One region of the Rossellomorea sp. ABR4_004 genome, then DNA from elsewhere that is predicted to be linked to it. Evidence: riboswitches for the same ligand, from Rfam matches in the RefSeq annotation. Region 1 holds a riboswitch; each other region holds the start of a gene.

Region 1 (8,174 bases):
ATCATTGTATCATTTGAAAGAAGAATTGTCCTGATTGGTGGAACTGAGTATGCAGGTGAAATGAAGAAATCGATCTTCTCTGTCATGAACTACGTACTTCCAGAATCCGATATCCTTTCCATGCATTGTTCTTCAAATGTCGGACGTGAAGGAGATGTGGCATTGTTCTTCGGTTTATCCGGTACAGGAAAAACGACATTGTCCGCAGATCCGAACCGTCGTTTAATCGGCGATGATGAGCACGGATGGTCTCCTAACGGTGTATTCAATATCGAAGGCGGCTGCTACGCTAAGTGTATCGGCCTGACACGTGAAAAGGAGCCACAAATCTTTGATGCGATCCGTTTCGGTTCTGTCCTTGAAAACGTGGTTCTTGATGACAATTCCCGCATCGCTGATTATGAGGATAACACGTTGACAGAAAATACTCGTGCTGCGTACCCTCTTCAAGCGATGGATAACATCGTTGAACCGAGTGTTGCAGGACATCCAAATACCATTGTATTCTTAACCGCAGATGCATTCGGGGTATTACCTCCAATCAGCAAACTGACGAAAGAACAAGCAATGTACCACTTCTTGAGCGGATATACATCGAAGCTTGCAGGTACTGAGCGCGGAATCACTTCACCACAGGCCACATTCTCGACATGCTTTGGCTCACCATTCCTGCCACTCCCGGCAACTCGTTATGCTGAGATGCTTGGGAAGAAAATCGATGAGCACAATGCTCAAGTATTCTTAGTGAACACTGGTTGGACCGGTGGAGAATACGGTGTTGGTAACCGCATGAAGTTATCCTACACCCGTGCTATGATTCAAGCAGCTCTTGAAGGGGAACTCACTCACGTTGAAACAGAAACGGACGACATCTTTGGTCTGAATATCCCTGTTCACGTTCCTGGTGTTCCTGACGAAGTACTTCAACCAAAGAAAACCTGGTCCAATGAAGCAGCCTATGAAGTGAAGGCAAAAGAACTTGCCCACAAATTCAACGAAAACTTCAAGAAATTCTCAAACGTACCATCTGAAATCGAACTTAAAGGCGGCCCTGCCGTTAAATAAACTATATAGCAAAGGTCCGTCCCTCTATTTGAGGGACGGACCTTTGTTATGGTTATAATCCTTTTTTACGCCCGGTGATTCTGTTAAATAAAAAGACAACAATGGCAATAACAAGTAAAACATGGATGATGGCTCCTCCGATTTTAAAGATCAATCCGAGTAACCAAAGGACTAAAAGAATTCCAATAATGGTCCAAAGCATGAGTTTCCCTCCTAGTAACTGTGTTTGATGCTAAGATTCCCTATTTTAATGAATTTAAAACCACGCATGGTAGTGCAGCTATTCATAACTTCTGTTAGTCCAACTGAATTTATACAATTTACATCACTTGTGTCGTCTGTTAATCAAATTCCCCTAAAAATAACACTTTACTAAATATTTCTAATTTTGGTATGATAATGATTATTTACAGGGGGGGAACCAAGATGATCAGACAGCTTACAGAACAGGATCATGATATTTGCCAGCAACTCATTCATCAGCAGCCGGCTGAGAATTTGTTTATTATCGGGGACATCGAAGCCTTCGGGTATGAACAGGAATTCCAGAAAATCTGGGGCGACTTTGACACAGAAGGAAATTTGAGGGGAATCCTCCTTAAGTACAGAGAAAACTTCATCCCTTTTTCCATGGGGGAATTCGATGTAGAAGGATTTGCCAGAATCATTAATGAGACTGAAGACTACAGCATCGTTTCCGGATTAAAAAGGATCGTGACGCAGGTTGAACCCTTTTTATCCAGAGAAATTAAATCATTAAGACATATGTATTATGCGAAATGTGACAACACGGAATCAATGGATCGACAAGACCTTCCTCATGTACAACAGGCTACCCTTAATGATCTACCTAAACTTGTGGACCTATTGAACAGTATCCCCGAATTCAGTGGTGGCGATTTTTCTGTAGAAAAAAGAAAACATAGCATGGAGGCCGGTGTTTCGAGAAGCTATTATGTAGAAGAAGATGGTAGATTTGTTTCTTCTGCTTCCACAACCGCCGAAAACAGTATGTCCGCGATGATTGTCGCTGTCTGCACACACCCTGAGTATAAGAAAAAAGGATATGCGACCGAGTGCATGACGAAGCTTTGTCGTGACGTACTAGAAGAAGGAAAAGAGTTATGCCTATTCTATGATAATCCTGAAGCAGGAAAAATTTATAAACGAATCGGATTCAAGGATATAGGCTATTGGTCTATGTATAAATTTTAGTCATAAAAAAGTTGACTCCCAACAAAGAGTCAACTTTTTTCATTATGCTGCTGCTTTCCGATTCCCGATCAATCTGGCCTGAACCAGTCGTTGTCTTACAGTGATTCCAATCCAGCTTGCCAGGAATGCTTTGATAAGTCCAACTACGATAAATGGATATACTCCTGCCGCCATTGCCTGATTCCAGCTAAGATCGGCTACAAATTTCAGCTGAATGGTACCCAGGACCAACGTAATGATCATACCAACTGTATTGGCGATCATCGCCATCGGTATGGTGAATTTGGTTTTTTCAAGAATGAAGCCAGTAAAGAATGCCGCTACGATGAAGCCGAAAATATAGCCTCCCGTTGGACCGACCAGTACCTGTGCCCCTCCACTGAAGCCCGCAAATACAGGAACACCGACTGCTCCGAGGGCTGCATAGCATACCATGGCGAACGCTCCATATCGGCTTCCAAGAATCGTCGCTGTAATTCCTACTGCTAATGTTTGTCCGCTGATTGGAACGAGTGGCAGTGGAATCTCGATTTGAGCGAAAATCCCCGTAATTGCAGCAAAAATGGCACAGTGAATAATCACCCTTAGTTTTTCTCCGTTCACTTTCAAATCCCCCTTGTGTATGTAAACTCTGTATAACATTAAGTTAACACAATTCAAAGGATGTTGGGAAGCTTATTTTTTCTCCATCTCGTTTTTTAACTGGGAGCATAGACATTGCATATTTTTTCTTGCGCCTGCCATTCTAAAGCGGTTTTTAATGAAACCCTTCCTTTGGGGAACTCATCAATCCCCTTATCACTCACCAAATACAGGATGGTGCGATCTGGCTGATGTTCATTAAATACTTGAATGATTCTTCCTATGGCTATGTATGGCATTTTCTTTTATCTCCTTATGTGCAGGACGCAACTCTTTTCAACTGCGCCCTGCGTTTTAAAAGGTGGATCAAAGGAACGTAATCATCGGCACTCGATCATATTGACAATTACCCTTCCTTTTTCATGAGCATCTCTTCACGCACTTTTTCAGCCGCTTCCACCATGGTTTTAAGCGCTAAGACTGTCTCATCGATCCCGCGGGTTTTCAAACCACAATCCGGGTTGACCCAGAATAACTCGGGATCCAGCACTTCAAGAGCCCGATGTATATTACGGATTAATTCTTCACGCTTCGGCACCCGTGGACTGTGAATGTCATATACCCCCAGACCAATCCCTTTTTCGTACGTATTGTCTTCAAATACAGTGATCATTTCCCCATGACTTCTTGAGGTTTCAATCGAGATGACATCAGCATCCAGATCATTGATGGCATCTATAATATCTTCAAAATCCGAATAGCACATATGCGTATGGACCTGGGTTTGGTTCTGTACAGATGAGGTGGCCAATTTGAATGCATAAACGGCAGCCTGTAGATATTCATCCCAATTTTCACGCTTTAAAGGCAGCCCTTCCCTAAGTGCCGGCTCATCAACTTGTATCATGCGAATCCCATTGCCTTCTAATTCTTCAATCTCTTTTTGGAGAGACAGCGCAATTTGATTAGCTACTTCATAACGAGAAACATCATTCCGAACAAATGACCAGTTTAGAATCGTGATCGGGCCCGTTAACATCCCTTTAACCGGTTTATCCGTTAAGGATTGGGCATATACGGTTTCTCTAACGGTCATGGGTTCTTTAAATGTCACATCACCATATATAAGTGGTGGCTTCACACATCTGGAACCGTATGATTGTACCCACCCATACTTCGTAAACTGAAAACCTTCTAATTTCTCACCAAAGAATTCAACCATATCCGTCCGCTCGAATTCACCATGTACAAACACATCAAGGCCGATTTGTTCCTGAATGTCAATCCAACGTTTGATTTCTGCATGAATATATTGCTGATACTCCCCATCAGAAAGATCTCCCTTCCTCCATTTCAACCTTTGCCTTCTCACTTCCTGAGTTTGAGGAAAGCTGCCGATTGTAGTGGTTGGGAGAAAAGGTAATGAAAAGTACTTGTCCTGTTCCAGTTTACGAATATGGAATGGATCTTTTCTTCCGACATTGTTGGGATGCAATTCTTTAACCTCTTCCTGCACCTCCCTTTTATTACGCAGCGGTGATTCGTTTAAATGCTTAATCGCCGTTTCACTTTGAGCAATATCATCGTCTATTGTCTCGGTTCCCTCACGAATCCCCTTTGTTAAAACAGTGATTTCATGTAATTTCTCATCAGCAAATGATAGAGCGTCAATGAGGGGTGTACCAATTGTTTCTTCATTCTGCAAGGTTACTGGTACATGTAGTAAACTGCATGATGGTTGTATGATCAAGCGATCACCCGGAACATACCCTGCAATGAATGATAGAAGCGAATAGGTATCCGCAAGATTACTCCTCCAAATATTCCTGCCATCAAGAATGCCGGCAGCCAGGAATTTATCTTTAGGAAAGCCAAATCTTTTCAGCGCAGTCAAATTTTCACCACGATCATGCACAAAATCTATCCCTATTCCGTCTACCGGGAGTGCTAACACCTGCTGGTACCTTTCCAAACTATCATAATAGGTTTGAAGGATGATCTTTAACCCGGGGCAGGATTCTTTAAGCGTTTGATAGACTTCTTTGAATTGATCCATCTCTTCATCACCGATGGAGGTACACAATATCGGTTCATCCATTTGTACCCACTCTACACCCTCTTCCTGTAATTCACGCAGTACTTCAACATAAAGAGGGACAAATTGATCAACAAGGGTTTTAAAATCACCGGTTTCATACCCTTTAGACAATTTCACAAAAGTGAAGGGACCTAAGATAACCGGCTTTCCTTCTATACCTAGTTTTTCTTTTGCTTCTCTAAAAAAATGCAGGGGACGATTTTCCACTAACTGAGGTATGATCCCATCAAGCTCAGGCACGAGATAGTGATAGTTGGTGTTAAACCATTTTGTCATTTCTAATGCCACCGCGTCCTTCGCGCCTCTGGCCATTTCAAAATACGTTTCAAGAGAGACCTTACCCCCACTATAATGAAACCTCTCGGGAACCAAGCCGAACATGACCGCTGTATCAAGTACATGATCATATAAGCTGAAATCTCCAACCGGAACTAAATCAATCCCCTGATCTAATTGCTTCTTCAAATGGTTGACTCGGATTTCCTCCATTTGTTCTAAGAAGGAATCCTTTTCAATCTTCCCTGCCCAAAATTGTTCCAGCGTCTTTTTCCATTCACGCTTTTCTCCGATCCTTGGATATCCTAAATTCGAACTGATCACCTTACTCATTCAATCTTCACTCCTTATACTTGGTATGGTTGTCATCAACAAAAAAATCTCCCTTTCAAATGAAAGAGAGATTCATACGTATCACTAACTAGAGTTGAGACATTCTTGTATTCTCAACACGTATTCCTCACCCCTCTCTATATCCACGTAGAGCATAAGCGCATACAACAGGCAGGTCTCCTGACTTAGGTTCACAGCTTCTTTTCCCTTCCCATTTCAACAGAAATAGTGGTTAAATGATAAGTCGCTCCCCATTACAGTGGCGGGACCGTGCCGGATTTTCACCGGTCTTCCCTTTTAGCTGAGCATGACTCAGCACCTATTGCATTTGTCTATTAAATTTTTATTTCAACAAACGAAAAGCCCTCTCTTCTGATAGAGAGGGCTTCATGTTTATTAGAATCCTCTCTTATTTTCCAAAGCCAATTGCTTTGCAGGAATTAGCACCTTTTCAACACATCTGTTGAATGGTTGCCGGGTTTCACAGGGCCAGTCCCTCCACCTCTCTCAATAAGAGTTATATATATTCATTTACTATTCCGAAATTTGTAATAATCGTAGCACGGTACATATACGCTGTCAAAAGAAATTTAATCAATCACTTACACGTTTCTAATAATAGGTACTTTCTACATAATGACATTTGATACAAGATCTTGTTACATCCGTTTCATAGAAGACATGCCTGCAGTTTTCCTGAATGCTCTTCACTTCTTTTTCGAGTTGGATGACTCTCTGATTGAGCTTTACGATATCATTCTTCAATTTGAGTACATGACAAAGAGGTTCATCGGTAGATGTTTGATCCATTTTCCACAAACTCCTTCGATTTTTCTTTCAATCCTTTTTCTATTTCCTTATAAGCGTCATCCATGCCATTCTCCTTCATTCCCCTTATATCATGCGATATTCTCATTGAACAAAATTTCGGTCCACACATTGAACAAAAATGGGCCGTTTTTGCCCCTTCTGCAGGAAGTGTTTCATCATGATACTCCCTTGCACGTTCCGGGTCCAGGGATAAATTAAATTGGTCATTCCATCTAAATTCAAATCGAGCCTTAGAAACGGCATTATCTCTTACTTGTGCCCCTGGATGCCCTTTTGCTAAATCCGCTGCATGTGCTGCGATTTTATAAGCAATGACACCTTCTCTCACATCATCTTTATTAGGTAATCCGAGATGCTCTTTTGGCGTTACATAGCACAGCATGGCTGTTCCAAACCAACCGATCATGGCAGCCCCTATGGCGGAAGTAATGTGATCATATCCAGGTGCAATATCTGTCGTTAATGGACCCAGGGTATAAAAAGGGGCTTCATGACAGATTTCCATTTGCTTATCCACATTCTCTTTAATCATATGCATCGGTACATGACCGGGGCCTTCAATCATCACCTGTACATCATGCTTCCAAGCAATTTTGGTTAGCTCGCCTAATGTTTCAAGCTCGGCAAACTGTGCTTCATCATTCGCATCAGCAATTGATCCGGGCCTTAAACCATCTCCTAAGGAAACGGAGATATCATAGGCTTTTACGATCTTACATATATCTTCAAAATGTGAATAAAGAAAGTTCTCTTTATGATGGGCAAGACACCATTGTGCCATGATTGAACCTCCACGGGAAACAATGCCTGTTGTACGTTCAGCCGTCAGCTGAATATACCGCAATAATACACCTGCATGAATGGTGAAATAGTCAACACCCTGCTCCGCCTGTTCGATCAATGTATCCCTGTATACATCCCAAGTAAGATTCTCAGCAATTCCGTTTACTTTTTCAAGTGCTTGATAGATCGGTACCGTGCCAACAGGGACAGGGGAGTTTCGAATGACCCACTCCCTTGTTGTATGAATGTTTTTACCTGTTGATAAGTCCATTATGGTATCGGCACCCCAACGAGTTGCCCACGTCATTTTCTCCACTTCTTCTTCAACGGAAGATGATACGGCAGAGTTTCCGATATTCGCGTTTATTTTCACATGAAAGTGACGACCGATGATCATCGGTTCACATTCAGGATGATTGATATTAGCAGGGATGATGGCCCTGCCATTTGCTACCTCTTCTCTTACAAATGAAGGATCAACATTTTCCCGGATAGCGATGAACTCCATTTCCGGTGTAATGATTCCTTTTTTCGCATAATGCATTTGAGTCACATTACGACCCATTTTTGCCCGTATCGGGGTACGTTTGATAGTAGGGAACGACTCTACGTTTGCACGAGGATCGTCTCCTTTATAGCCGTTATCTTCCGGTTCGATTTCACGTCCCGGGTAAGCCGTGACATCCTGACGTTCTTGGATCCACTCTGTGCGAACGGAAGGTAATCCTTTAGTAATATCGACTTGGTAACGCTCATCTGTATAAGGTCCGCTTGTATCGTATACACGAACCGGTTCATTCTCTTCCACGCCAAAGGTAACACTCGTCCTACTCAGGTCAATTTCTCTCATCGGTACATGTATGTCTGGCCTTGATCCTCCCACATATACTTTTTTACTGTTATTAAATTGCGTTTTTAACTCGATTGCCACTTCACTTCTCCTCCTTTTGATTGGATCTTAGAGGATACTGCGTCAGGCATCCCCATTGTT
Region 2 (8,174 bases), 1.2 Mb from region 1:
GTTGAAGGGGGAACTTCCCCGTTGCGGAGCATCCCTCTCACTTTTGTCCCTGATAAAATAACGTGGTCGGTCTTATTATGAGGACATGTTTTCGTAGTCGCCATCCCTTCGCATCTCTCACAGTAAAAACTATGCTCAAAGCGGAGAGGGGTAATCCCTATCTCACCTTCACTGAACTGATCAAATATTTTCTGGGCATCATACGTTCCATAATAATCCCCAACACCTGCATGATCTCTTCCGACTATAAAATGCGTGCATCCATAATTTTTTCGTACCAGTGCATGGAAGATGGCTTCCCTTGGACCCGCGTACCTCATGGCAGCAGGGAATACTCCTAAAAACACACGATCTTTAGGGTAGTAGTTTTGTAACAGAACTTCATAACTCTCCATTCTGATGCCCGCTGAGATATCATCCGCCTTTGTTTCGCCAACCAATGGATTTAAGAAGAGTGCATCAACGGTTTCCAATGCCGTTTTCTGAATATACTCGTGGGCCCTGTGAACAGGATTTCTCGTTTGAAATCCGACAATCGTTTTCCATCCCTTTTCCTTAAACAACTTTCTGGTTTGGCTTGGGTCAAATGTATACTCGGTGAAAGGTTTGGAAATACGTTTAATAAGACTGACCTTCCCACCTACATACACATCTCCCCGTTGGAATAACTTCTTGACACCTGGATGATCCGCGTCGGTCGTTCCGTATACGAGAAGAGCTTCTTTCTGTTTATCTGGTTCATAAATATCCTCTACTTCAATGAGTCCATAGGTTTCTCCCTTATAAACAAGACGGCTCTTAAAGCCTTTCTTTACGTCTCCTGTTTTTTCTTTTGCAATGGGCAGGGTAATCGGGATGCTCCACACATTGCCATTTCCCAATCGTAACGTTTCCACCACTTGTTGATAATCTACTTCGGTCAAGAATCCACTTATTGGGCTGTAAGCACCTATTCCAATGAGTTCCAAATCACTTAACGCGGTTTCGTCTAAAGGAATCTCATGGAGAATATCCTCATAAGGTTCTTCTGGTAAATATGATTGAACAAGCTTTCCTCCGTGGGGCTGTAAACTCATCATTTATCCTCCTTAACATATTGTTTTAATCGGAATTAAGATTAAATTCCGCCTCCGTCTTCGTGAACCGATCGCCTTTCTTCATTGATCACTCGCATGAGGGATAATGCTCCCACAGTAGCGATAATGACGCTTATTGGAACCACGATCGAATACATATCGCTATCGATCACGAGCTTTACCAAAAAATAAGAAATACTGAGTGATATCAAGGGGGAGACCACCCAAATTTTGACGATTTTTTTGACAATTTTCTTTTGTAGCATATGTTTTCCGTTCTTCGCCATCCCGAGGCCGATGATAGAGGACGAAGTAACCTGAGTCAGCGGGATCGGTAATCCATACAGTGAGCTCACCATCACAAGGATCGCTCCTGTAGAGGAAATGACAATTCCTTCGGCTTTTGAATAGTGTGTAATTTTTTTCCCGTTTGTTTCCACTACTTTTTTCCCCAGTAAGACAGCTCCGAGGGCAACGAATAAACCTCCCAGCCAAATCCCCCGCGAGGGAGACATTAATCCCGCCCCCACTAATGGACCGATGGCGTTGGCTACATTATTCATCCCTGCCGAAAAGGCTTCAAAGAACCCTGTGATGATCAAAAGGTATGCAAGCCACCTTTTTTCAAAATGGAAACCGCGCTTTTCAAGCTTTACTAAACCTATACCGAATACCCACGTCACACCGAAGGCAATGATCGGGACAATCACCCAGAATGACATAATCGTTAAAAGTGACTTCACATAAAGAACTTGATATGCGACTCCGACTCCTACAACCGCTCCGACCGTTACTTCACTTGTAGACAGCGGGATCCCGATCACATTTGCCAGAAACAAGGAAATGGTGGCGGATAACAAAATGATGACCACGATTTTGATGGAGAGTACATGTTGAGGGATAATCCCTGAACTTATGGTTTTCACTACTTCTCCACCACCTAATACCGCCCCGCTCAGGACACCGGCTGCGCAGATCCATAATGCAACCCTGATGTTCTTTATGGCTCCTGCTCCATACGCAACACCCATCGATGCTGCCGCTCCACTGGCACCAATGTTCATAGCGAAAAACAAACTTATGATCAGGGCGAATACTTCAATCAAAGAATGTCACCTCTTCTAATGCAGACCGCATTCGGTTTTCCCTTTTCCTTTCCATCTTCCGGAGCGGAGATCATTGATGTCTATGGCTTTCGTTGTACAATGAAAGCATCCGATACTTGGATACCCCTGATCATGAAGTGGATTATAGGATAGGTTATGTTTATGGACATACCTCCAAATCTCTTTCCAGGTCCAGTGAATCAAAGGGCAAATCTTAACCGATTGAAACTTATCATCTTTATTGATGAATTCAACCCCACTTCTTGTCGGTGATTGCTCCCTTCTTAATCCTGAAATCCAGGCATTTCCTTTGGTTAAGGTTTCTTTTAAAGGATCGAGCTTTCGAATCTGACAGCATTTGTTCGGATTTCGCTCCCACAACTTATCACCATATGTTTCTGCTTGCTCTTGGATCGTCAATTCAGGCTTTTTCATATGAATGGTGATACCAGGATACTTCTCCTTCACCTTTTCAATCGTTTCGTAAGTTTCTTTGAAATGAACACCCGTATCAAGAAATACGATGGTTGCTTCAGGTTGTACCTTGGTTAAGAGGTCGATTAATACGATCCCTTCTATCCCAAAACTGCATGCATATACAACACTTTTACCATAATGTTCATACGTCCACTCAAGTACGTTTACCGCTCCTTTATAGACCGGATCAATTTCAAATTGGACCGATGGTTTTTTCCAAGTTTGATAGGTTAACATGATACACCCCTTTCCCGCTCATCCAAACAAAAAGAGGCAATAACAAGATAATAGGGATTTCCTTTATCTGTGTTATGCGCCTCTAGTTTGTCTAGTCAGCTTATTTAATTCGCACTTTCTCGTTTTTCTCCAATTGAATGACTTTACCGTCCTGCACCACGATAGTAATTGACCCGAAACTCATCGTCTTCAACATCGAAGTGATCTTCTCCACTACTACATCATACTGTGCTTCTTGATTATTTTCTTTAGTCACATGATTCCCCCAATTTTCATCTTATCCAGAAAAATCATGAATGAAAAAAACAACCTTCCATTTTGGAAAGTTGTTCAGGTAAGGATACCTTATCTTCCAAAATGACTTCACATTTTGCTGGAATTAGCACCTTACATAACGTAGGTTGCTGGGCTTCGCGGGGCCAGATCCCTCCACCACTCTGGATAAGAGTTATTAATTTTAATATTCTAAATAATATCACATTCTGCCGGGAAGTCAACCCGAGTTTTTCTATCGGATTTAAGTCTTTTGACTTATTTTTCTTGGAAATCTTTCATTCTCTTTATTTCTATTCGCTTTATGAAAGCTATAGGACACTATTTTGACAAGGATGATTAAAATAATTGAAATATCAATTTACCGTCAATCACTTTCTTCTGGTCCTGATTGACGGCAAAAACGTTAAAATGCAAATGATCCTCCTGTTTTTCTGATACTTCTGCACTCAATGTAATGACATCGTCCAAAAAAACCATCCCTTTAAAGCGGACGGTATACTCTTTGATAAATCCTTCTTCATAATGATCACTAAAAAGCTTGGAGACATTACCCATTGACCACATGCCATGGGCAATGACACCTGGAAGACCCAATTTATGTGCCTCATCATCGATCGTATGAATGGGGTTATAATCCCCAGATGCGCCTGCGTATTTGATTAAGTCGATTCTCGAGACTGGAGCTAATTCAACAATGGGAAGCCTTTCACCAATATTAAAGGATGATAGTTTAGTCATTTTCCCAACCTCTCTCTGACCGCTTCAGTGATAATGACGATCGCTTCGGAGGTGAAAATCCTATTCCCTCCTGAGTCTTCCCCTATATCTTCTATTACAAGAAAGCCAAGTGTTCCACCCGAACCTTTCCGCTCATAGTAATCTTTTATCTCTGTATAACACTGAATACATTCCCCGACCTTCAGTGGTCTTTCATAATGAAACGATTGTTCCCCATGAATTAATCCGACGTTAGGTAAATGAAAACCTTCAATCGTTCCATAGTCGAACACTCGTGGAAAAGTAGGGGGAGCAATATTCCCCCTGTATCTGGACCTTTTTCCTGCTGCTACATCCACATATATGGGATGTGGATCACCGATGGCTTCGGCAAACTTATGAACCGCTCCTTTTTCTACACAATTTTCTATGGAAGTTGAGCGTTTACCGATATAAGATTGAAACATATCCTTCACCTCTTTCCCCCATTAGGCTTTTGGCCCTCCAGCTACGTAGAGGATTTGTCCATTAACGAATGACGATCTTGCATCCGCAAAAAACGCCACTGCATTCGCTATATCTTCCGGTTGCCCGCTTCTTCCTACCGGAATGCCTTGAAGACTCGCTTCCACCAGTTGTTCAAAGGTTATTCCGATCCGTTTTGCCGTTTCTCTAGTCATTTCCGTTTCGATAAATCCTGGGGCGACAGCATTGGTCGTAATACCCAGAGGACCAAGCTCTATAGCCAGAGTTTTCGTTAAACCTTGAAGACCTGCTTTAGCCGTAGCGTAATTTGCCTGTCCCCGGTTACCGAGTGCAGAGGTAGAAGAGATATTAATAATTCGGCCATATCCGATCTTCACCATATATCCTTGCGCTGCTTTCGCTACGTTAAATGATCCTTTCAAATGCACATCCATGACCGTTTGCCAATCTGTATCAGTCATTTTAAACAGCAGGTTATCTCTGATGACTCCTGCATTGTTGACGACAATATCAACGGAGCCGAAAGTTTCAAAGACTTCGTTTATGGCCTCTTCTACCTCCTGGGATTCTACTACATTCGCAACCTTTGTATATAGCTCATATTCGCTCAATTCCTCACTGACTTCCAAAAGTGCTTTTTCATTCACGTCAAGGATGGCAACTCTTGCCCCTTCTAGAGCAAAAAGCTTGGCAATCGCTTTACCGATCCCCCTGCTCCCGCCTGTTACTAAAGCTACTTTCCCTCTGAATCGTTCACCCATTCACATTACCTCCCTATCCTTTAAACAAATTGGCCCACTTTCACATGCCCTTTTAATAGATTCCGTGAGATGATCAGTCTTTGAATTTCATCAGTACCATCATAAATCCGCCACAATCTTGCTTCACGGTACCAGCGTTCGATGGGAAGCTCTCTTGTGTAGCCCATCCCTCCGTGAATTTGAAGGACCCGATCCACTACCCGATTGCCCATGTTGGATCCGTACAGCTTGGCAATCGATGCAACATGGCGATTATCTTCTCCTTGATCCAGTGTGAATGCTGCATTTAGCACAAGCCATCTGGCAGCTTCGATTTCCACGGCAGAATCAGCGATCTGCCATTGAATCGCCTGTCGATCCGCTATTGGCTTTCCAAATGTCTCCCTTTCCTTGGAATAATCAATCGCCATTTGCAGTAAACGTTCTGCTGCGCCTACCGCTTGTGCACCCACAATCCAGCGTGCGAACCCGATCCATTCCAGGCCAAGATTGTAGCCACCATCGATTTCACCCAGAATATTTTCTTCAGGCACACGCACATCATCAAAAAACAGACTGGCAGGCCCCCATTCCCCCATGGTATGAATGTATTCAGATGTCCAACCCATGCTTCGATCAGCAATAAAACAGGTTACTCCGTCCCGACCCGTTCTACGATGCTTTTCCTTATCAGTCACCGCCATGACCATGACAAAGTCTGCTTCATTTCCGCCCGTAATAAAGGTTTTTTCACCATTTAACACCCACTCATTTCCATCCTTCACTGCGGTCATCCGGATGTTTTGGGTATCGGACCCGGCTCCCGGTTCCGTCATGGCGAAGCAGGACTTTTTCTCTCCATTTATCGTGGGAAGCAAATAGGTTTTTTTCTGTTCTTCGTTAGCATAGTATAGAATGTTATCTGCATAACCACCGAAACTGAAAGGCACAAAGGTTTTGGAGATTTCCATATAAACAATCGCCATCATCATTTGCCCGAGATCCGCTCCGCCGTACTCTTCTGGTGTATTGATTCCCCAGAACCCCGCTTCCTTTGCTTTTAACTGCAGCTCATTTCTTTTCTCCGGGGAAAGACTTGGTTTTCCTTCCCGTTCATTTCTTAGCACTTCATTTTCTAATGGTATTAGTTCTCTCTCAACAAATTTACGGATCGTTTTTTGGATCATCCTTTGTTCATCTGATAACCTTAAGTTCATCCAGATTCCCCCCTATAAGATGGATCGTATACTAACCAGCTAGTATTATGGCTGCAGGATTACCTTTCCTACCGTTTTTCTTGCTTGCATGAGTGTATGAACCTTAGCTGCATCCTTTAAAGGAAATACATGACCAACCGTTACTTTCAATTCCCCTGACGCGACATAATGAAAGATTTCATGAAGGGTTTTCTGCGTTAGTTCAGCATCTCTCATAAGAGGAGGCAGGAAGAACCCAATAACAGACTGATTCTTTGCCATCAAAGAAGAAGGATAAAACCTGCTCTGCTCCCCGCTTGCTACTCCGTATATGACCATTCTTCCGAAATAATCGAGACATTTTAACGTTTTATAGAAAATATCACCGCCAGCCATCTCCAATGCCAGATTTACACCCTTTCCATTTGTAGCTTCTAAGACATCTGCTTCCCAGCCATCTAGAGTGTAGTTGACTAATACGTCTGCCCCCATGTCCCCAGCAAGACGTAATTTTTCTTCTGTACTTGCCGTAGCGATGATCTTACCTGCTCCAAAACGTTTTGCCAGTTGGACGGCAAGCAACCCAACTCCACCAGCCGCTGCATGAATCAGAACGTTTTCTCCCTGCTGCAACCTACCTAAAGTTTTTAATATATGATAGGCACTTAATCCTTGAACAGGTATGGCGGCCGCTTCTTTGAAATCCAATCCATATGGGAGCGGAATCACCGAACGCTCATCTGTAATGGCAAATTCTGCATAACCTCCGGAATCCATCATGGCTACAACACGGTCTCCCTTTCTTACTCTCGTCACATCTTCTCCCACTTTCTTGACGATTCCCGCCACTTCAGAACCCGGAATATATGGTAGTGGAGTTTTTACCACATATTGACCTTCCCGTCTTGCTGTATCAGCATAATTGACTGCTGCTGCTTGAACTTCAATAAGGACTTCTCTCCCTCGTGGCGCAGGAACATCTATATCCACATTTTCTAATACATTAGGGCTTCCAAACTCTCTGAACTGAATGGCTTTCATCCTGATCCCTCCTATTTTCCCGTAAAAGTTGGCATTCTTTTGTCTTTAAATGCTGAAACTCCCTCAGCATGATCTTCAGTTGAAATCATCATGGTTTGTGTGATTCGTTCTTGTTCGAGTATTTCATGCAATGATGTGGTGAATGAACGATCAATCATTTTCTTCATCATTCCATATGCTTTACTCGGCCCCAAGGCTAACTCTCCGGCCCAATCAGTTGTTTCCTCTTCAAGTCTTTCAGATGGGACAATACGGTTTACCACACCTAAGTTATACATTCTTCCGGCAGCCACAGGTTCTCCTGAAAAGAAGAATTCTTTCGCTAAATGTGGACCGATGATGCGTGGAAGAAAATACGACCCTCCGCCATCAGATATAAGACCTACTTTAGAGAAGCTTAAAGCAAATTGACTATCTTCTGAAGCGATAATCAAATCGCAGGCCAGGGCTAAATTAAATCCGGCACCTGCTGCAAAGCCGTGTACCGAGGCGATGACCGGTTTATCTAATTCTTTTATTGCTTTAATGCAATTATTTAATATCCCGATGTGTTCATAGACTTCAGTTGATGTGGCGCTCCCCATCGTTTTCACGTCGCCGCCTGCAGAAAAGGCCCTCCCGGCACCGCGAATCACAATGACTCTGATTTCCTGATTATGTTCTGCCTGCTCCAGTGCTTCAACGATTCCCGTAAGCATGCTCTCATCAAAAGAATTCAAGCTATCAGGTCTGCTTAATGTCAATGTAAGCACCCGGTCAGTGGTTTCTATTAGTAAAGAGGATTTCATCGTTTTCGTTCATCTCCTTGTATTTATTCCTGGC
Region 3 (8,174 bases), on a different contig from region 1:
TTTTCGCCAGTTTTTGAATGTATCCCTTTTTATAAAATCCTTTTGCGAAAAACCCTGCCACAAGAATAAAGGCTGGCATGTGGAAGGTGTAAATCGTTTTGTACAGAGAAAGGATAAATGGATCGCTTTCTATATAGGACCGGATCAAATGTCCAAATACAACCAGGAAGATCAAAATGAATTTGGCATTGTCGAAGTAATAGTCACGCTGTTTCATATCTTCACCATCTCTTAGAATAGATTTATCCTAATTCATTCTTACCCTAGGATACAACGAGTAAAACATGAATTTCACTGTTAATTATCACCAAAAGTATGGGAAGCTATGCGAACTCTATAATGATTTGAGCCAATAGTTGTCTTTTAAAATAGTAGGGGGATGAGGAAATGACTAATAGTAGTAAATTGCAGAAAGAGTTGAATAAGGAAGAATGTCATCCCGTCGATAGGGAAATTTGCTTAGCATCACCCATGCCGATGTTCGTGATCAATAAAGAGTTGAAAATTGTCTTTGCCAATGGAGAAGCATGTGAAACGCTGCAGACTACGAAAGAAAGGATTGCAGGGACACTGTTCAGTAACTTTTTTTCTTCTGTTCCTGCCCCGATTGTGGCTCATTATAAGGAAGTAATGGAAACCGGAAAGAACCTTGAAGATGAAACCATAATGAATATTAGTGATAAGAAAATCATCCATATTGAACTATTGCTTAAAAAATCGACCATTTCTCCTAATGCCTATTTGTATTTCAAAGATGTAACGGCACTAAAGGAAAAAGAGCGGAAAGACCATATGAATGTCCATTTGTTATCGAATATTTTTCAAAATGCATCAGAAGGAATCGTTCTCTTTGATATAGAAGGAAATATTAACGACGTGAATCAGGCGTTCAGTTCACAAGTCGGATTGGAAAAGGATGAAATCACAAACAGGAACATAAGCTCATTTATTCCTGAAAGTGCGCATTATAAGGTTGAAAAGATAAAAGAACTGATTTCTCAAAACAAAAAAGCCCGTGGAGAAATTCCAATAAAAAAATCACACAGCATTTCGATTGTGGAATTTACGACAAGTCCGTATGTGCATCACAAGCTTCATATGGCCATCCTTAGGGATGTTACAGAGAAGAGGCAGATGGAGATACAATTAAAACGAAACGAAGAGTTGTTTAAAGGGTTATTTGAAGAAGCGATTGATGCGATCGTCCTATGGGATCAGGATGGGAGAGTACTTAAAGCCAACTCTTCTGCCCTGAAGATCTTTGAATGCTCCCTTTCAGAGCTTCTTTCGAAGAGGATACGGGACTTTGTATATCCTCTTGAAAGCCAAAAGTTTGATTTAGTCATGGAACAGTTAAACAGGAGCGGTGCAGTAAGGGATGAAGTGCTGTTTCTAATGCCAAACAATCAGTTGAAACATTTGGAATTCACGTCTAAACTTCATTCCGTTGATGGCTATAACATGACGATCTTCCGGAATGTCAGTGAGCGTTATCAAATGGAAAAAGAACTACGGGAAAGCGAGGAGAGGTTCAGGAAGATTTTTGAAGGCTCACTGGACGGCCTGATTCTTACCAATCATAATTATGTTGTCGTAGACGCAAATCCTGAAGTGAGTAGGATCATTGATATCGAGAAAGATCACTTAATCGGTAAAGATGTACGTGAAATATTGAATATAGAACCCGGTGAAGAATCATACGATGAATACTTACAACAATTGAAAGAAGAGGGGCAGGCGACGTTTTTACAAACGATGACTTCTCAAAGGGAGAAGGTTCAATACATCGAGCTGTCATCCAAATACAATTTACTCTCTAATTTAAATTTAACGATCATTCGTGACATAACAGAACAAATTGAAATGCAGGAGCAGTTGAGAAAGTCAGATACATTGAGTGTCGTAGGGGAGCTTGCTGCAGGGATTGCACATGAAATCAGAAATCCAATGACCGCCCTTAAAGGCTTTATTCAATTGTTGGAAAATAGTGTGGGTCAAGATCATGAGATGTACTTTAATGTGATTACTTCTGAGTTTCAGCGAATTGAATCCATTATTACAGAATTCCTTGTATTAGCAAAGCCACAGGCGATTCAATATCAAGAAACGAATTTAATCAGGATCATGAAAGATACTGTTGAACTACTAAGTGCTCAGGCAGTCATGCATAATGTACAGTACGAGGAGAATTACCAAGCGAACCTCCCAACCATCATTGCAGAGCCCAATCAGTTAAAGCAGGTGTTCATTAATGTCATCAAGAATGCAATTGAAGTCATGACGGACGGTGGATTCATTTCTATACGGATTCAAGAGACGGATGATGAAATGATTCATATTTGCATAAAAGACCAGGGTGGCGGGATATCAAAGGATAAGATTAAAAAGCTTGGTGAACCTTTTTACACAACAAAGGAACGGGGAACTGGACTTGGATTGATGGTAAGCTTTAAAATCATTAAAGAGCATAAAGGAAGCGTTCAGGTTGAGAGTATCGTCGGGGAAGGAACCATCTTCCACATTTATCTTCCTAAATCGTAAAGGAGTCCTGATAATGTCATATGATTCTATTGTAATGGAGAGTCCGATTGGAATGTTAGAACTTCAAGCGGATCAGAGCCATCTCATTTTGGTGCAGTTTTTAGAAAATGATTCACGAGCTGATTTTTACACCGAGAATCCAATATTACTAAGAGCACAAGAACAGATCACAGAATTCTTTAAGGGGGAGAGAAGAGAATTTGATCTCCCCCTAAAAATAGAGGGAACGTCTTTTCAGAAGGACGTATGGAACACCCTGCAACAGATTCCATTTGGTGAAACCAGGTCATATCAAGATGTTGCCGAAGCGATTCAAAGACCTAAAGCTGTCAGGGCAGTAGGGCAAGCGAATAAAGCCAACCGATTTCCCATCATCATCCCATGTCACCGTGTCATTGGAAAGAATAATACACTTACAGGCTATGCCGGTAAGCAGGTGGATAAGAAAGAAACCTTATTGTTATTAGAAAAATAAAATGAAGAACAGGCATTCTTCCTAGGGAGGATGCCTGTTTTTTTAATTAGTGATTGATTCCTACATCTAATTAGATTATTATCTAATTAGATAATAATCTAATTAGAGAGGGGGAGGCATGTTGCAATTAAGTAAACAGGTGGCATTCCATAAAACGATGGGGGATCCGACGCGGATAAAGATTGTCTACTTGCTGGCATCAGAAAGCTTGCATGTAGGAGCCATTGCGGGGAAGCTGGGACTCACAGCTCCGACAATTTCCCATCACCTAACAAAACTCAAAGAGTGCAATCTTGTTTATTCACGAAGAGAGAAGAACACGATTTACTACTATTTGAATAAAAAAGTCCTGAGTCATCATGGAAATGTCCTTCATCAGTTTGCTCAGGGAGAGGAAGGGGAAAGTGTGATGTCAGAAAAGTTATTGAAAGAAAAACAAAAGGTGATGAATAATTTCCTGGAGAAGAATGGACGGATCAAAACGATTCCTTCTCAACAAAAGAAGAAGTTATTTATATTGGAACATATGGTGGAAGGATTAAAGGTGGGAGAAAAATATAAGGAAAAAGAATTGAATGAATATATTCAGCAGTTTCATGAGGACTTTGCAACCTTAAGAAGAGAATTTATCATTCATCAGTTCATGTACCGGGAAAATAGCATTTATGAAGTGAATCCGAGGGAAATGTGGGCGTCGACAAAGTTATTAGGGGAATAAGGTGAAAGCCAAAAAAAGAGCGGGAGGAAGCTCTTCTTTTGGCTATTGTTTAATACCTATGGTTTGTAGAATACTTTCCTCGAAGCGAGGGTACAGGACACCTTTTTCCGTGATGATGGCGGTAATCAGTTCATGAGAAGTAACGTCAAATGCAGGGTTATAAATAGAAACGTTTTCTGGAGCAATCAACGTCCCGCCGACCGTTGTAATCTCTTCCCTGTTTCGCTCTTCAATGGGAATATCGTTTCCATTTGAGCTGGATAAATCGAAAGTGGAAGAAGGAGCAGCGACATAAAAAGGTATATTGAAATGTTTACACAATATTGCAAGCATGGACGTTCCGATTTTATTTGCAGTATCCCCGTTGGCAGAAATCCGGTCAGCCCCGACAATTACGGCTTCTACACCTTTTTCTTTCATGGTATGGGCAGCCATGCTATCTGTGATGAGAGTGACATATACTCCTGATTGCTGTAACTCCCAAGATGTCAGGCGGGCTCCTTGCAGAACGGGCCTTGTCTCACATGCAAAAACCTGAAACGCTTTGCCTCTTTCTCTTCCTAAATGAAAAGGGGCCAGTGCGGTACCGTATTTACTCGTTGCAATGGACCCTGCATTACAGATGGTCATCACGACTTGTTTATCCTTCAATACACTCAAACCATTTTCCCCTATTTGACGGCACACTGCCTCGTCTTGTGCATGAAGCTGGATGGCAGTATGGAGTAATTTGGTTTTAGCTTCATTAACAGAAGAAACATTCTCTAGTGCCTTTTCTAACCGGATCAAAGCCCAAACCAGGTTGACTGCTGTAGGTCGTGAATCGGCGAGATATTTTTTGTCACGTTGAAACAGCTCGATGAATTCTTCAAGCGTTTTCACTTCATACTGACTTGCAGACCGGGCTAAACCGTAAGCGGCCGTGATGCCAATGGCAGGTGCACCTCTCACTTTTAGTGTGATAATCGCATCATAATACTCTTCAATGGTCGTCAATTTAATGTACTCCACTATGTTAGGCAGTTTCTGTTGGTTAAGGATCAGTAAATAATCTTCATGCCACTCTAGTGAAGTTGGAATGGTCAATGTTTGTGTCATGATAATCTCCTTTTGGTTATTCAGAATGAGAATTTAATACGGACAGAAGCTCTTCGATTGAATGGATCTGTTTTCGTTTTATTATCAGTTCCTTACCGAGTGTCAAGCAGGTCCGTTTTGCCTGTAATCTTCGTTCTTTATCCGGGATGCCATCCAGATCTTCTACATGAGCGAGGCCGATCGTTCTTCTGATGCATTCACATCCTGCAAAACCGATGCTGTCTTGAAAACTCTTCTCCAATACATATTCAAGGTAGCCGTTCACTTTCGTGTAGGCGTCTCCGCTTTCCTTCCAATGCTTAGAGAACGCAATGGAGAAAACGTTCCAGGTATTCTCAATGTGATAGAGAATCGTTTCTTTCTCTTCAGGTTTAGAAACGGCCAGGAAGATAAGGTTGGCAATGAACTGTCCAATATCAAAGCCAATCGGTCCATAAAAGGCAAACTCTGGATCAATCACTTTTGTTTGCTTCTTATCTACAAAGATACTCCCCGTATGAAGATCTCCATGAAGAAGTGCCTCTCCTTCAGTTAGAAAGCTCTTTTTCAATTTGGCCACTTCAAGTTTCAAGGTGAAATCATCCCATAAATGCTGGACGTCCCGGGAAAGCTCTTCTTCGAATTCATTGGTTTCACTGTTGAAAAAAGGATCCGTGAATACAAGGTCCTCAGTGATTTTGCACAACTCAGGATTTGAAAATTCTTTCACGTACTCCTTTTTCTTAAAAGGATGAAGGGCATAATCAGAGGTGAAATATAAGGTATTTGCTAAAAATGTTCCAATGTCATGGGAAAGCCGTGGATACGTTTCCCCATTTATAAGACCAGTCCGGGCAATGGTAAGCGCGCTCAAATCTTCCATGACTGTAATTGCAAGCGTGGGATCAGAGTAGTACACTTCAGGAACCAGGTCCCCTACAAATGATTGCTGAAGCTTAAGGGCACTAGCTTCTATTCTTGCCCGTTCGATTGTCAATGGCCAGCTTTCGCCTACAACTTTTGCATATGGAAGGGCTTGTTTAATGATGATTCCTTTACCTGTTTCCTGATCTAATACTCGAAAGACCAGATTTAAATTCCCGTCTCCAATTTCTTCACACGTTAAGAGAGTGCCGTCCTCAAAGATTCTTAAGCCAATCGCCAGTGCAATTGCCGCCTGTTCAGTTAGTGGTTGATATACATTGAGTTTCGTCATTGCCATCATCGTTCCTCCTTATCGTACAGACTTATGAAAGACTGTGTTGTGGAGGCTTTTCCGTGGCATAAGAAAAGCCTCTTTCATGGTCGAAAGAGGCTTGAAGAAGGTATCTTCGTCGCCTCTTATCTCTCAGAAAGACTATCTTTCTGTTGGAATTAGCACCGTGCCTTACTGGATCATTCAATCCGGCGCATGCTGCGCCCCGTTTTACAACGGTATTATGGTCGGTTGCTGGGCTTCATAGGGCCAAATCCCTCAGCCAGCTCTTGATAAGAGTTGCGTTAACTATTTAATTAAACTTTCAGAATGTTTCATTTGATTTGAATAGTACCATCGAAGTATTTTCCATGTCAACGTTTTTTTTGAATAATAACCTTTCTAATAAAAATCAGGTCTTCGATCTTGGAATATCGGAATCTTCTTTCGGACCTTTTCTACTTCCTGTAGATTGATTTCAGCTGTAACCAATTCTTCCGTTTGTGTTCCTTTTGAAAGAATTTCTCCCCATGGATCGATGATGAGGGAACAACCGCCAAATTCATTGTTCGGGTCATTTCCAACCCGGTTGCAGGCAATCACGAAGCATTGGTTTTCAATCGCTCTTGCCTTTAAGAGGGTCTGCCAATGATCAATTCGTGCTGCTGGCCACTCTGCTACGACAAAAACAACCTTGGCACCTAGTAGAACTTGTTTTCTGAACCATTCAGGGAAACGGATGTCGTAACAAATCAATCCGGCCATTACTGTGTCTTGAAGGGTGAAGATGCCATCTTCATGCCCGGGAAGTAAATAATGATGTTCATCCATTAGCTTAAACAAGTGGAGCTTCGAATACTTTTTCACCAGCTCGCCTTTTGAATTCGTAACTAGAAGAGTATTGGACACCCCCTCCTGCGATTTCTGCGCAACAGAACCACCTACAATGTGAATGGAATATTTCTTTGATAGTGCAGACAGGAAGGAGGAAGAGTCTTTTGCTCCTTCATCAGCGATTTCATCCATTCTTGTAAGGTCATACCCAGTCGTCCACAGCTCAGGGAGCACAACTGTATCACAGCCGTCGTCACTAGCTTTTTTAATCCATTCTTCTACTATTTGCTTGTTTTTTTCGGGACTCCCGAACACAATATCGATTTGTGCAAGACCTATCTTTTGAATCATTTCTTTCACCTCATTAAGGACTTTTTGGAATTTATTCCTTTACATTCTTTATTTTCCGTTATATCATTTGTGACTAGAATTTGAAAGTAATTAATTTTCAAAAAAATGTAGTGGGTGAGTGTAATGAAAACCTTTAGTAAAGCAAAACGATTAGATTTATTACCTGAACAATTTTTCGCATCCCTCGCCAAAACAGTGAATGCCGTGGTCAAAGAGGGACATGATGTCATTAATTTGGGCCAGGGAAATCCGGATCAACCGACTCCTCAACATATTGTGGAAAAACTGACAGAAGCAGCAGCTTCGCCGTCCAATCATAAGTATCCTCCATTTCGCGGGTTTTCGTCCTTTAAAGAGGCGATTGCTGCCTTTTACCTGCGTGAATATGGTGTGGAGTTAGATCCGGAAACAGAGGTAGCTGTGCTATTCGGAGGAAAGGCCGGGTTAGTTGAAATCCCTCAATGTTTATTGAATCCTGGTGATGGGGTATTGGTGCCCGATCCCGGTTATCCGGATTATTTATCAGGGGTAGCGTTGGCAGAGGCACGTATGATTAAAATGCCACTGCGAGAGGAGAATGGATTTCTGCCTGATTATAGTGAACACTCCCGTAATGAGCTGGAAAGTGCGAAATTAATGTTTCTGAACTACCCTAATAACCCTACCGGAGCAATCGCCACACAATCATTCTTTGAAGAAACAGTCACTCTTGCCAATCAGCATGATATTTGTGTTGTACATGATTTTGCCTATGGAGCCATAGGATTTGATGGAAATAAGCCAATAAGTTTTTTGGAAACCGATGGAGCAAAGGATGTCGGGATTGAGATTTATACATTATCGAAAACGTACAATATGGCTGGCTGGAGAGTAGGGTTTGCCGTCGGGAATAAGAGTGCCATAGAAGCGATCAACCTCCTGCAAGATCACTTATATGTAAGTCTGTTCGGTGCTATTCAAGAAGCGGCTGCCACTGCCCTTTT
Region 4 (8,174 bases), 400 kb from region 1:
CTCGAACTTCTCAAACTCAATAAAGATGATATCGTCGCCGATTTAGGTTGTGGCAATGGCTACCTGACCCTTCCAATTGCAAAAATGGTTGAAACAAAGGTCCAGGCGGTAGATCTGCAACAGGAAATGCTGGAGTATCTGAAACACCGTGCCACTGAAGAGAATGTAGATAATATCATTTATGAGAAATCATCCCTTGAATACCTCAGCTTCAACAAAGGTACTTTGGATAAAATCGTATCCGGATTCGTTTTACACGAAGTTCCCGACTTGATCAAAGTATTTCAAGATTTACACGATATGCTGAAGGAAAATGGAATTTGGCTGATTCTGGATTGGGAGAAGGTAGAATCAGAAATGGGACCGCCTTTAGATCATCGGATTTCTTCCGAGGAACTCGATCGACAACTCAATTCATCCGGATTCCATACAACAGTAGGTCACTTGCATCCATCGGTTTACTATATTGTCGTCAGAAAGAGTAATAGATAAGCCAGAAAGTATCTGAAGGGAGGGGAATGCCTATGACTGAACAATGGTATACGATAGGCTCCTTCACATTTCCGGCTTCATGGGCAGCTATTATCGCTTCGTTCATACTCACTTTCTTGCTTCTGTACTTCTGGAATAGAAAGGCGAGCGACTGGTATTCGAATTGTATTTTTACTTTTTTACTCTTCTGGAAGCTTAGTGTGATTGTGGTTGATTTTCAAACGGTTATGGAACATCCTTTGACGATCCTCTATTTTCACGGAGGAATCATTGGGTACTGGTTAGGAATGATAGGGGCTCTAACGTACATATTTGTTAAAAAAGTAGATCATCCGTCTACTCTCATCATTTCATGGATGGTCACGGTTCTTGTATTTGAAGCTGTCTTTCATATGCTTCATCACAACTATCTTCTAGCTGGTATTCAAGTACTATTGAATCTATTGATCCTTGTCTTTTTCTTTAAAAAAACCAGTGATCCCGGCGCAGATATCTGGGCAGGACAGTTATTGGTCATGTTTACTTTAGTTCAGTTATTTTTAAGTGCTTTCATTGGTGGATTTGAATTGACCGTCACCACCTGGACGTATTTGATCATGATGACTTATCTCATCTTTCTTTTAAACGTAAGGAGGAAACACAATGAATAAACGAAATTTTGCGTTGGCGATCGTTGCGCTTCTGATCGGCATTTTCTTAGCGAACTTTTTTCAGGATCAGCAGGAAAAGAAGGCAAGGGAAGAGGCTGCTCAATTAGCCAATGAATCCATGGATCTGTCTAATGCAGCGCAGGGGCTTGCAAAAGGGGACCGCGCTTCAGATTTTGAATTAACCACCTTAAATGGTGAAGCAATAAAGCTTTCAGATTATCAAGGTAAGAAAGTGATTCTGAACTTCTGGGCTACCTGGTGTCCACCATGTAAAGCTGAAATGCCCCATATGCAGAGTTACTACGAAGAGAATGCAGAGAAAGAAAACGTTGAAATCCTTGCCGTCAACCTGACGTCCATGGACGATGGGGAAAAGGCTGTTCAGGAATTCATCGACGGTTACGAACTCACTTTCCCCATCCCAATGGATGAAAAGGGAGAAATCGGGGACGAATACCGGGCGTTCACCATTCCGACCACCTACATGATCGATACCAAAGGCATCATCCAACACAAAATCGTCGGCCCCATGAACGAAGAAATGATGGGTAAAATGGTCGGTGGAATGGAATAATGGAGAGGGACGGACCTCTGACTATCGATGTTTGACCTTATACGCTATGAGGTATTAACAGTATGTGAAAGAAAAAGGAGGAGATGTGAACATGTTTCATTACACTAAAGAAGTATCGATGAGTGTGAAAGAAGCAGTGGAAGCGGTAGAATCCAACCTTAAAGATGAAAGCTTCGGTGTACTATGGAATCTCGATCTTGCCCAGAAACTGCAGGATAAAGGCCTTGATTTCAATGAAGAAGTAGTCGTATTAGAGGTATGTAATCCTCATGAAGCCAAGAAGGTGCTGGAAGAAAGCATGCTCGTAAGCTACTTCCTGCCTTGCAAAGTAACGGTATACACAGAAGGCGGTACAACCAAGATCGGTATGGCAAAACCAAGCAAGCTAATTGAAATGGTGGATAACGATGAACTGAAAAGCCTGGCATTGGACATTGAAAATCGTCTGATCGGATGTTTAGATAATGTTCAATAAAAGGCGAGCACCTGTTGCAATTGGGCAGGTGTTTTTTATTTCTTGCCATACATCCTACTCCTCACAATCTTCTGAATATGATACACTTTTAAAAATACATAGATTCAGGAAGGATGACAGAGATGAAGTTCACAACGAAGGTCGTACATAGTCAGTTAAAAGGGACTGAGGAAATCCGCAGTAAGACGACTCCCATTTATCAAACATCTGCCTTTTCTTTTACATCTTTAGAAGAGTTGGAGGGTTTCTATGAAGGGAAATCCCCTTATCTCTATACGAGAACGGGAAATCCAAATACAGACGAGCTTGGTAAGATGGTGGCAGACTTGGAAGGAGCTCCAGCAGGTGTCGCGACTTCCTCTGGATTATCGGCCATCCTTGTTGGAATCCTCGCTATAGTGCAATCAGGCGATCATATCATTGCCGCCGAAGATTTATACGGCGGTACGTTCCATATGTTGAAGGAAGAGCTTAAGACATTCGGCATTTCGACTTCTTTTGTTGATTTTACGAGTGTTGAAGAGGTCGAGGATGCTCTAACACCGCATACGAAACTCCTATACAGTGAGACGGTGACGAACCCGTTTATGCGAGTAGAAGATATTTCAAGAATGGTTGAACTTGCTGAGAAACATAACCTGAAAACAATGATCGATAACACGTTTGCCACACCGTTTCTGCGCCAGCCTTTCTTAGAAGGGGTGGACCTGGTCGCTCACAGTGCCACGAAGTATATCGGAGGACACAGTGATATTACAGCAGGAGTCGTAGTTGGAAAAGAAGAATTTGTTCAAAAAGCGAGAGAAAAAGTCGTCAACATCGGGTCGAACTTGAGCCCATTTGAAGCGTGGCTGACTTGCCGTGGAGCGAAAACATTGGCTCTTCGTATGGGAACCCAAGCAAGAAATGCAGAAGTTCTTGCGGCGGACCTTCGAGCAAATGAATATGTAAAGAAAGTCTATTACCCAACCGATTTATCCGGTAAAGGAAATGGAGCAATCGTAACAATCGAGCTATCCAACACATGTGATATAAGCACATTCTTCAAAACACTCGGATGGATTAAAATCATCCCTTCCCTTGCCGGTGTAGAGACAACGGTTTCTTACCCATTGGGAACGTCTCATCGTGCTCTACCGAAGGATGCGCAGGAAAAACTCGGAATCAACACACATGTCGTCCGCATATCGATAGGGATTGAAGACGGAGAGGACATCGTCGCTCAATTTAACGAAGCGATTGCAGCTTCTGTTAAAAATTAAATAATGTAAAAATTCTAAAAATACTCTTGACGTTAAGGTCGGTTACCCCTTATAATTCATCTCAACGCAAGAATTTTCACATTGACAACTACATGCTCTTATCCAGAGAGGTGGAGGGACTAGGCCCGATGAAACCCGGCAACCTTCATGTGCGCAGAAATGCGTCACATGAAAAGGTGCTAATTCCTGCAGGCAATCTGCCTGAAAGATAAGAGGAGGACCCTATTAAATTAGACCCTCTTCTTAGGAAGAGGGTTTTTTATTTTTTCCTCTTCTTCTTCTTAGAAAAACACATTTCAGACGTTGGGTGAGGGATTTAAGCAGCTGAAAAAACCATCTATTTTGACAGCTGAATGTGTTAACCGCAGTAATGAAACAAACCCAATCCAAATCAAAAAAACCATTCAGGAGGAATTCTCAATGACAAAATCATTCGATTTCGACACACTACTACTTCACGGTGGCCAGGAGCCGGATCCATCCACTGGCTCGAGGGCAGTGCCGATTTATCAAACGACATCCTACGTTTTCGACAACAGTGATCATGCTGCAAAATTATTTGCCCTTGAAGAACCGGGTAATATTTATACGCGTATCATGAACCCGACTGTAGACGTGTTGGAAAAACGGCTTGCTCTTTTAGAAGGGGGAATCGGAGCACTCGGTGTTTCATCGGGAATGGCTGCTATCTCTCTATCAATCTTAAATATCGCCGGAGCAGGTGATGAAATTGTAGCGGCCACCAATCTTTACGGCGGAACCTATAATTTATTTTCGACCACACTTCCGAAATACGGAATCAAGGTTCACTTTGTAGATCCGACAGACCCGGAAAATTTCCGCAAAGCGATCACGCCTAAAACGAAAGCCGTATTCGCTGAGACAATCGGAAATCCAAGTCTACACGTGCTTGATATTGAAGCGGTAGCAAAAGTGGCTCATGACCATCACATCCCATTGATCATCGATAATACCTTTGCCACTCCATATGTATGTAAGCCAATCGAGTATGGAGCTGATATCGTCATCCACTCTGCAACAAAATGGATCGGTGGTCATGGAACGGCCATCGGGGGAGTCGTCATAGACGGTGGGAAATTCGATTGGAATCATGAAAAGTTCCCGGGATTCACGGAAGAGGACCGGAGCTATAATGGACTGCGTTATGCACAGGATGTAGGTCCGGCAGCCTTCATTACGAAATTAAGAGTGCAGCTGCTTCGTGACTTAGGGGCGTGCTTAAGTCCACAGAACGCATTCCTTCTGTTGCAGGGATTAGAAACGCTGCATCTTCGCATCGAACGTCACACAGAGAATGCCTTGAAAATTGCGGAGCATTTAGATCAGCATAATGGCGTTGCGTGGGTATCTTATCCAGGATTGCCTCATCATCCCTCTCATAAACTTGCACAAAAATACTTGAAAAATGGAGCGGGATCCATCGTCGTCTTTGGTATTAAAGGTGGTAGAGATTCCGGACGGAAAGTAGTCGATAACATCTCCCTGTGGTCTCACGTTGCGAACGTAGGGGATGCGAAATCACTGATCATCCATCCGGCTTCCACGACCCATCAGCAATTGAACGACCAGGAAATCCGCGCGACAGGGGTAACCGAGGATCTTGTGAGACTTTCCGTTGGATTAGAGTCTGCGAAGGACCTGATCCAGGACTTGGATCATGCCATAGAAGTGGCGTTGGAAACATCAAGGGTATAATAGGAGATATTTTTAACCAGCGGGGGTATACCGAGAGGAATCCTGATCACCCCCGCCACAACACCAAAAAAGGAGGTGGAGGAGTGGAGAAACCATACACATATGAAGTTGGCTCCATTGCCATCCCATCCCTAACATTAGAGTCAGGCACCACGTTGAAACATGTAGATCTTACGTATGAACGAACAGGAAACAAAGAAGGACCGACCATCCTGGTTTGCCATGCCCTCACCGGGACCCATATCGTAAAGGGGACGAGTGAAGACCGCGGCTGGTGGGATGGACTGATTGGTCCGGGGTTGTATATTGATACCGACCATTTTAATGTGATTGCCTTTAATGTATTAGGAGGATGTGAAGGTAGTACGGGACCGGCGTCCACCAATCAAGACACGGGAGAGCGTTACGGTCCGGACTTCCCTGGTATTACGATAAGGGACATGGTCCATGCCCAATATAAAGCACTCCAACACCTTTCAATCGACCACATCGAAGCAGTCATTGGAGGCTCTTTGGGAGGGATGCAGGCATTGGAGTGGGGTGTCCTCTATCCTGCCTATATTAATAAAGTATTCGCTCTTGCCGTCACCCCTGCCTTAAATGATTACGGTCTCGCCTTTAATCACATCGGAATCACGGCGGTTGAAGGGGACCCTGAGTTTCAAAAGGGGCATTATCCACCAGGCTCCATTTTAAAAGGGTTAGAGATTGCCAGAATGGTTGGTATGGTCACGTATCGGACACAGGAACTGTTCGACCATCGTTTCCAGCGAGAAAAGCAAAACGAACAATTCAATGTCGAAAGCTATCTCGATTACCAAGGAAAGAAATTAGGGAAGCGCTTTGACCCTAACAGCTATCTTACCTTGCTGAAAGCGATGAACTCACATGATATCGGAAGAGGAAGAGGAGGAACAGAAGTGGTAGCGAAGAACTATCAGTGCGAACTGATTTCGATCAGCTATGAAGGAGATTTAATTTATTCATCTCAATATTTAAAAGAGTTTACTCAGCTTGTACCAAAGAGTGAACACTACTTTATCTCCACTTCCTTTGGTCATGACGGATTCCTGGTAGAATTTGAAAAGTGGGGAGGAATCATTGCTTCTCATCTCAAAAACCATCACGTTGAAAGAGTTTTTACCGGTTCAAAATAAGAGCTCTCTTATCATAACTCGTCCCCCTCCGGCATATAGTTAGATAAGCAAAGACATCGCACCGCCTTAGCGCGTTTTTGTGTGGTGTCTTTTTCGTTGGATAAGAAAGGCTGGCGTCCTTAATCGCACCACTCTTATCTATACAAAGACCAACAACAAGCTGGAGGGGAATATATGGAGTGGACGGGCAGAAAGCTCATCATCACAATCATCATTAGCATGCTGATCGGTGCTGGAGGAATGTATGGCGGCTTGGAATGGACGGGCAAGGATGGGGAAGAACTTGCTCAGTTTGACGGAAAAGGCGCGCTTAATGACAAACTTCATAAAGTGGAAGTGGCTTATGATCTGATCAGTGACAAGTTTTTTCAGGATGTGGACAAGGGGCAGCTTGTGGAAGGGGCCATTCAAGGGATGTTGAAGACCCTCGATGATCCATACTCGGTTTACATGAATGCCGAGACTGCCTCCCAATTCAATGACGCATTGGATTCTTCCTTCGAAGGAATTGGAGCAGAGGTCACGATCATGGACGGAAAGCTGATCATTGTTGCTCCTTTTAAAAATTCTCCTGCGGAAGAAGCGGGACTGAAACCGAATGACCGTATCATTAAAGTAGATGGAAATAGCATCGAAGGACTTGACCTGTACGAAGCTACTTTGAAAATCAGAGGGAAAAAGGGTACGGAAGTTGAATTGGAAATTACGCGGGAAGGACTGACGGATCCGATCAAAGTATCTGTGAAACGTGATGAGATTCCTGTCGAGACGGTCCTCTCTGATGTGAAGGAAGTCAATGGGAAGAAAACAGGATACATCCAGATTACTACTTTCTCAGAAAATACGGCCGTTGATTTTAAAAAGCAATTAGAAGAACTTGAAAAGAAAAAAGTAGAAGGATTGGTCCTTGATGTGAGAGGGAATCCAGGAGGACTACTTTCAAGTGTAGAAGAAATCCTCAAAGAATTTGTAACGGAGAAAAAGCCGTATGTGCAAATTCAAGAGCGAAGTGGAGAAGTGATGAAATCCTTCTCAAACAGTAAAGCAAGAAAAGCATACCCAGTTGTGGTGTTGATAGATGAAGGAAGTGCTTCGGCTTCTGAAATCCTGGCTGGAGCGCTAAAAGAAGCGGAAGGGTATCCACTTATCGGAACGAAGAGCTTTGGGAAAGGCACCGTGCAACAAGCCGTTCCGATGGGAGATGGAAGTAATATCAAGCTGACGATGTTCAAGTGGCTGACACCAAATGGAAACTGGATTCATAAAAAGGGAATCAAACCGGATATCCCTGTCAGACAGCCGTCCTATTTCTATGCCCACCCGCTTCAAGTTGAAAAGCCCCTTAAAGAAGGGATGAACAATGAACAGATTCAAAACGCCCAGGAAATGCTACAAGGACTTGGATTCTCCATAGACCGTGTGGACGGATATTTCAGTAAAGAAACAGAAAGGGCTGTAAAGGATTTCCAAAGTCAGGAAAGCATTGACGTGACAGGGATCATTGATACTGTAACCGCGGAAAAATTACAGGAAGAAATCTTTGAAGCGGTTAAGAATGAGAAGAATGACCTGCAGCTGCAGGCGGCTTTAGAATATATTGAAAGAACAGCACAGCGTTAATAATTTGGGGCCGACCATCAGATGATGGTCGGCTCTATTTTCATTTTGAAAATCACACATAATCACTTGTTTTTCCTGTCTATCCGACATCATTTCCCGGGAAAATATGCAGAATGCTGTCGGAAATGAAATCGAATCGTAAAACTATCAAATAAAATTGCAATAGGTTTTAGGGGAGTCTTTTGATAAAATAGTAGATAATGCAAATTTTCTTAAAAAGGTGGTGAC

The links. A riboswitch is a leader RNA that binds a small molecule or an ion and turns the genes downstream of it on or off. The one in region 1 is predicted to bind S-adenosylmethionine.
Region 2: another riboswitch for S-adenosylmethionine. It lies ahead of ACXAF2_RS00920 (YezD family protein); the one in region 1 lies ahead of metE (5-methyltetrahydropteroyltriglutamate--homocysteine S-methyltransferase).
Region 3: another riboswitch for S-adenosylmethionine. It lies ahead of mtnK (S-methyl-5-thioribose kinase); the one in region 1 lies ahead of metE (5-methyltetrahydropteroyltriglutamate--homocysteine S-methyltransferase).
Region 4: another riboswitch for S-adenosylmethionine. It lies ahead of ACXAF2_RS09155 (homocysteine synthase); the one in region 1 lies ahead of metE (5-methyltetrahydropteroyltriglutamate--homocysteine S-methyltransferase).

The regions. Positions count from the first base shown of each region.
Region 1 is NZ_JBSWVM010000001.1:1,379,003-1,387,176, forward strand. It holds gene pckA (phosphoenolpyruvate carboxykinase (ATP)) at 1-1,065, shown strand, start outside; gene ACXAF2_RS07245 (lmo0937 family membrane protein) at 1,118-1,267, opposite strand; gene ACXAF2_RS07250 (GNAT family N-acetyltransferase) at 1,492-2,280, shown strand; gene ACXAF2_RS07255 (biotin transporter BioY) at 2,323-2,889, opposite strand; gene ACXAF2_RS07260 (hypothetical protein) at 2,979-3,161, opposite strand; gene metE (5-methyltetrahydropteroyltriglutamate--homocysteine S-methyltransferase) at 3,269-5,569, opposite strand; cobalamin riboswitch at 5,723-5,907, opposite strand; SAM riboswitch class I at 5,976-6,086, opposite strand; gene ACXAF2_RS07270 (hypothetical protein) at 6,182-6,379, opposite strand; gene thiC (phosphomethylpyrimidine synthase ThiC) at 6,357-8,114, opposite strand.
Region 2 is NZ_JBSWVM010000001.1:157,619-165,792, forward strand. It holds gene sat (sulfate adenylyltransferase) at 1-1,076, opposite strand, end outside; gene ACXAF2_RS00910 (inorganic phosphate transporter) at 1,118-2,179, opposite strand; gene ACXAF2_RS00915 (phosphoadenylyl-sulfate reductase) at 2,198-2,896, opposite strand; gene ACXAF2_RS00920 (YezD family protein) at 2,997-3,152, opposite strand; SAM riboswitch class I at 3,239-3,344, opposite strand; gene ACXAF2_RS00925 (MaoC/PaaZ C-terminal domain-containing protein) at 3,509-3,910, opposite strand; gene ACXAF2_RS00930 (MaoC family dehydratase N-terminal domain-containing protein) at 3,907-4,356, opposite strand; gene fabG (3-oxoacyl-ACP reductase FabG) at 4,378-5,136, opposite strand; gene ACXAF2_RS00940 (acyl-CoA dehydrogenase family protein) at 5,157-6,332, opposite strand; gene ACXAF2_RS00945 (quinone oxidoreductase family protein) at 6,378-7,352, opposite strand; gene ACXAF2_RS00950 (enoyl-CoA hydratase/isomerase family protein) at 7,364-8,140, opposite strand; gene ACXAF2_RS00955 (phosphotransferase family protein) at 8,164-8,174, opposite strand, start outside.
Region 3 is NZ_JBSWVM010000003.1:513,769-521,942, reverse strand. It holds gene ACXAF2_RS19615 (acyltransferase family protein) at 1-217, opposite strand, end outside; gene ACXAF2_RS19610 (PAS domain S-box protein) at 388-2,541, shown strand; gene ACXAF2_RS19605 (methylated-DNA--[protein]-cysteine S-methyltransferase) at 2,555-3,016, shown strand; gene ACXAF2_RS19600 (DUF2087 domain-containing protein) at 3,138-3,734, shown strand; gene mtnA (S-methyl-5-thioribose-1-phosphate isomerase) at 3,777-4,832, opposite strand; gene mtnK (S-methyl-5-thioribose kinase) at 4,849-6,033, opposite strand; SAM riboswitch class I at 6,150-6,306, opposite strand; gene ACXAF2_RS19585 (carbon-nitrogen family hydrolase) at 6,409-7,191, opposite strand; gene ACXAF2_RS19580 (aminotransferase class I/II-fold pyridoxal phosphate-dependent enzyme) at 7,315-8,174, shown strand, end outside.
Region 4 is NZ_JBSWVM010000001.1:1,774,344-1,782,517, reverse strand. It holds gene ACXAF2_RS09180 (class I SAM-dependent methyltransferase) at 1-492, shown strand, start outside; gene ACXAF2_RS09175 (hypothetical protein) at 525-1,142, shown strand; gene ACXAF2_RS09170 (redoxin domain-containing protein) at 1,135-1,716, shown strand; gene ACXAF2_RS09165 (DUF302 domain-containing protein) at 1,808-2,191, shown strand; gene ACXAF2_RS09160 (trans-sulfuration enzyme family protein) at 2,314-3,453, shown strand; SAM riboswitch class I at 3,549-3,668, shown strand; gene ACXAF2_RS09155 (homocysteine synthase) at 3,874-5,169, shown strand; gene metX (homoserine O-acetyltransferase MetX) at 5,253-6,326, shown strand; gene ACXAF2_RS09145 (S41 family peptidase) at 6,501-7,946, shown strand.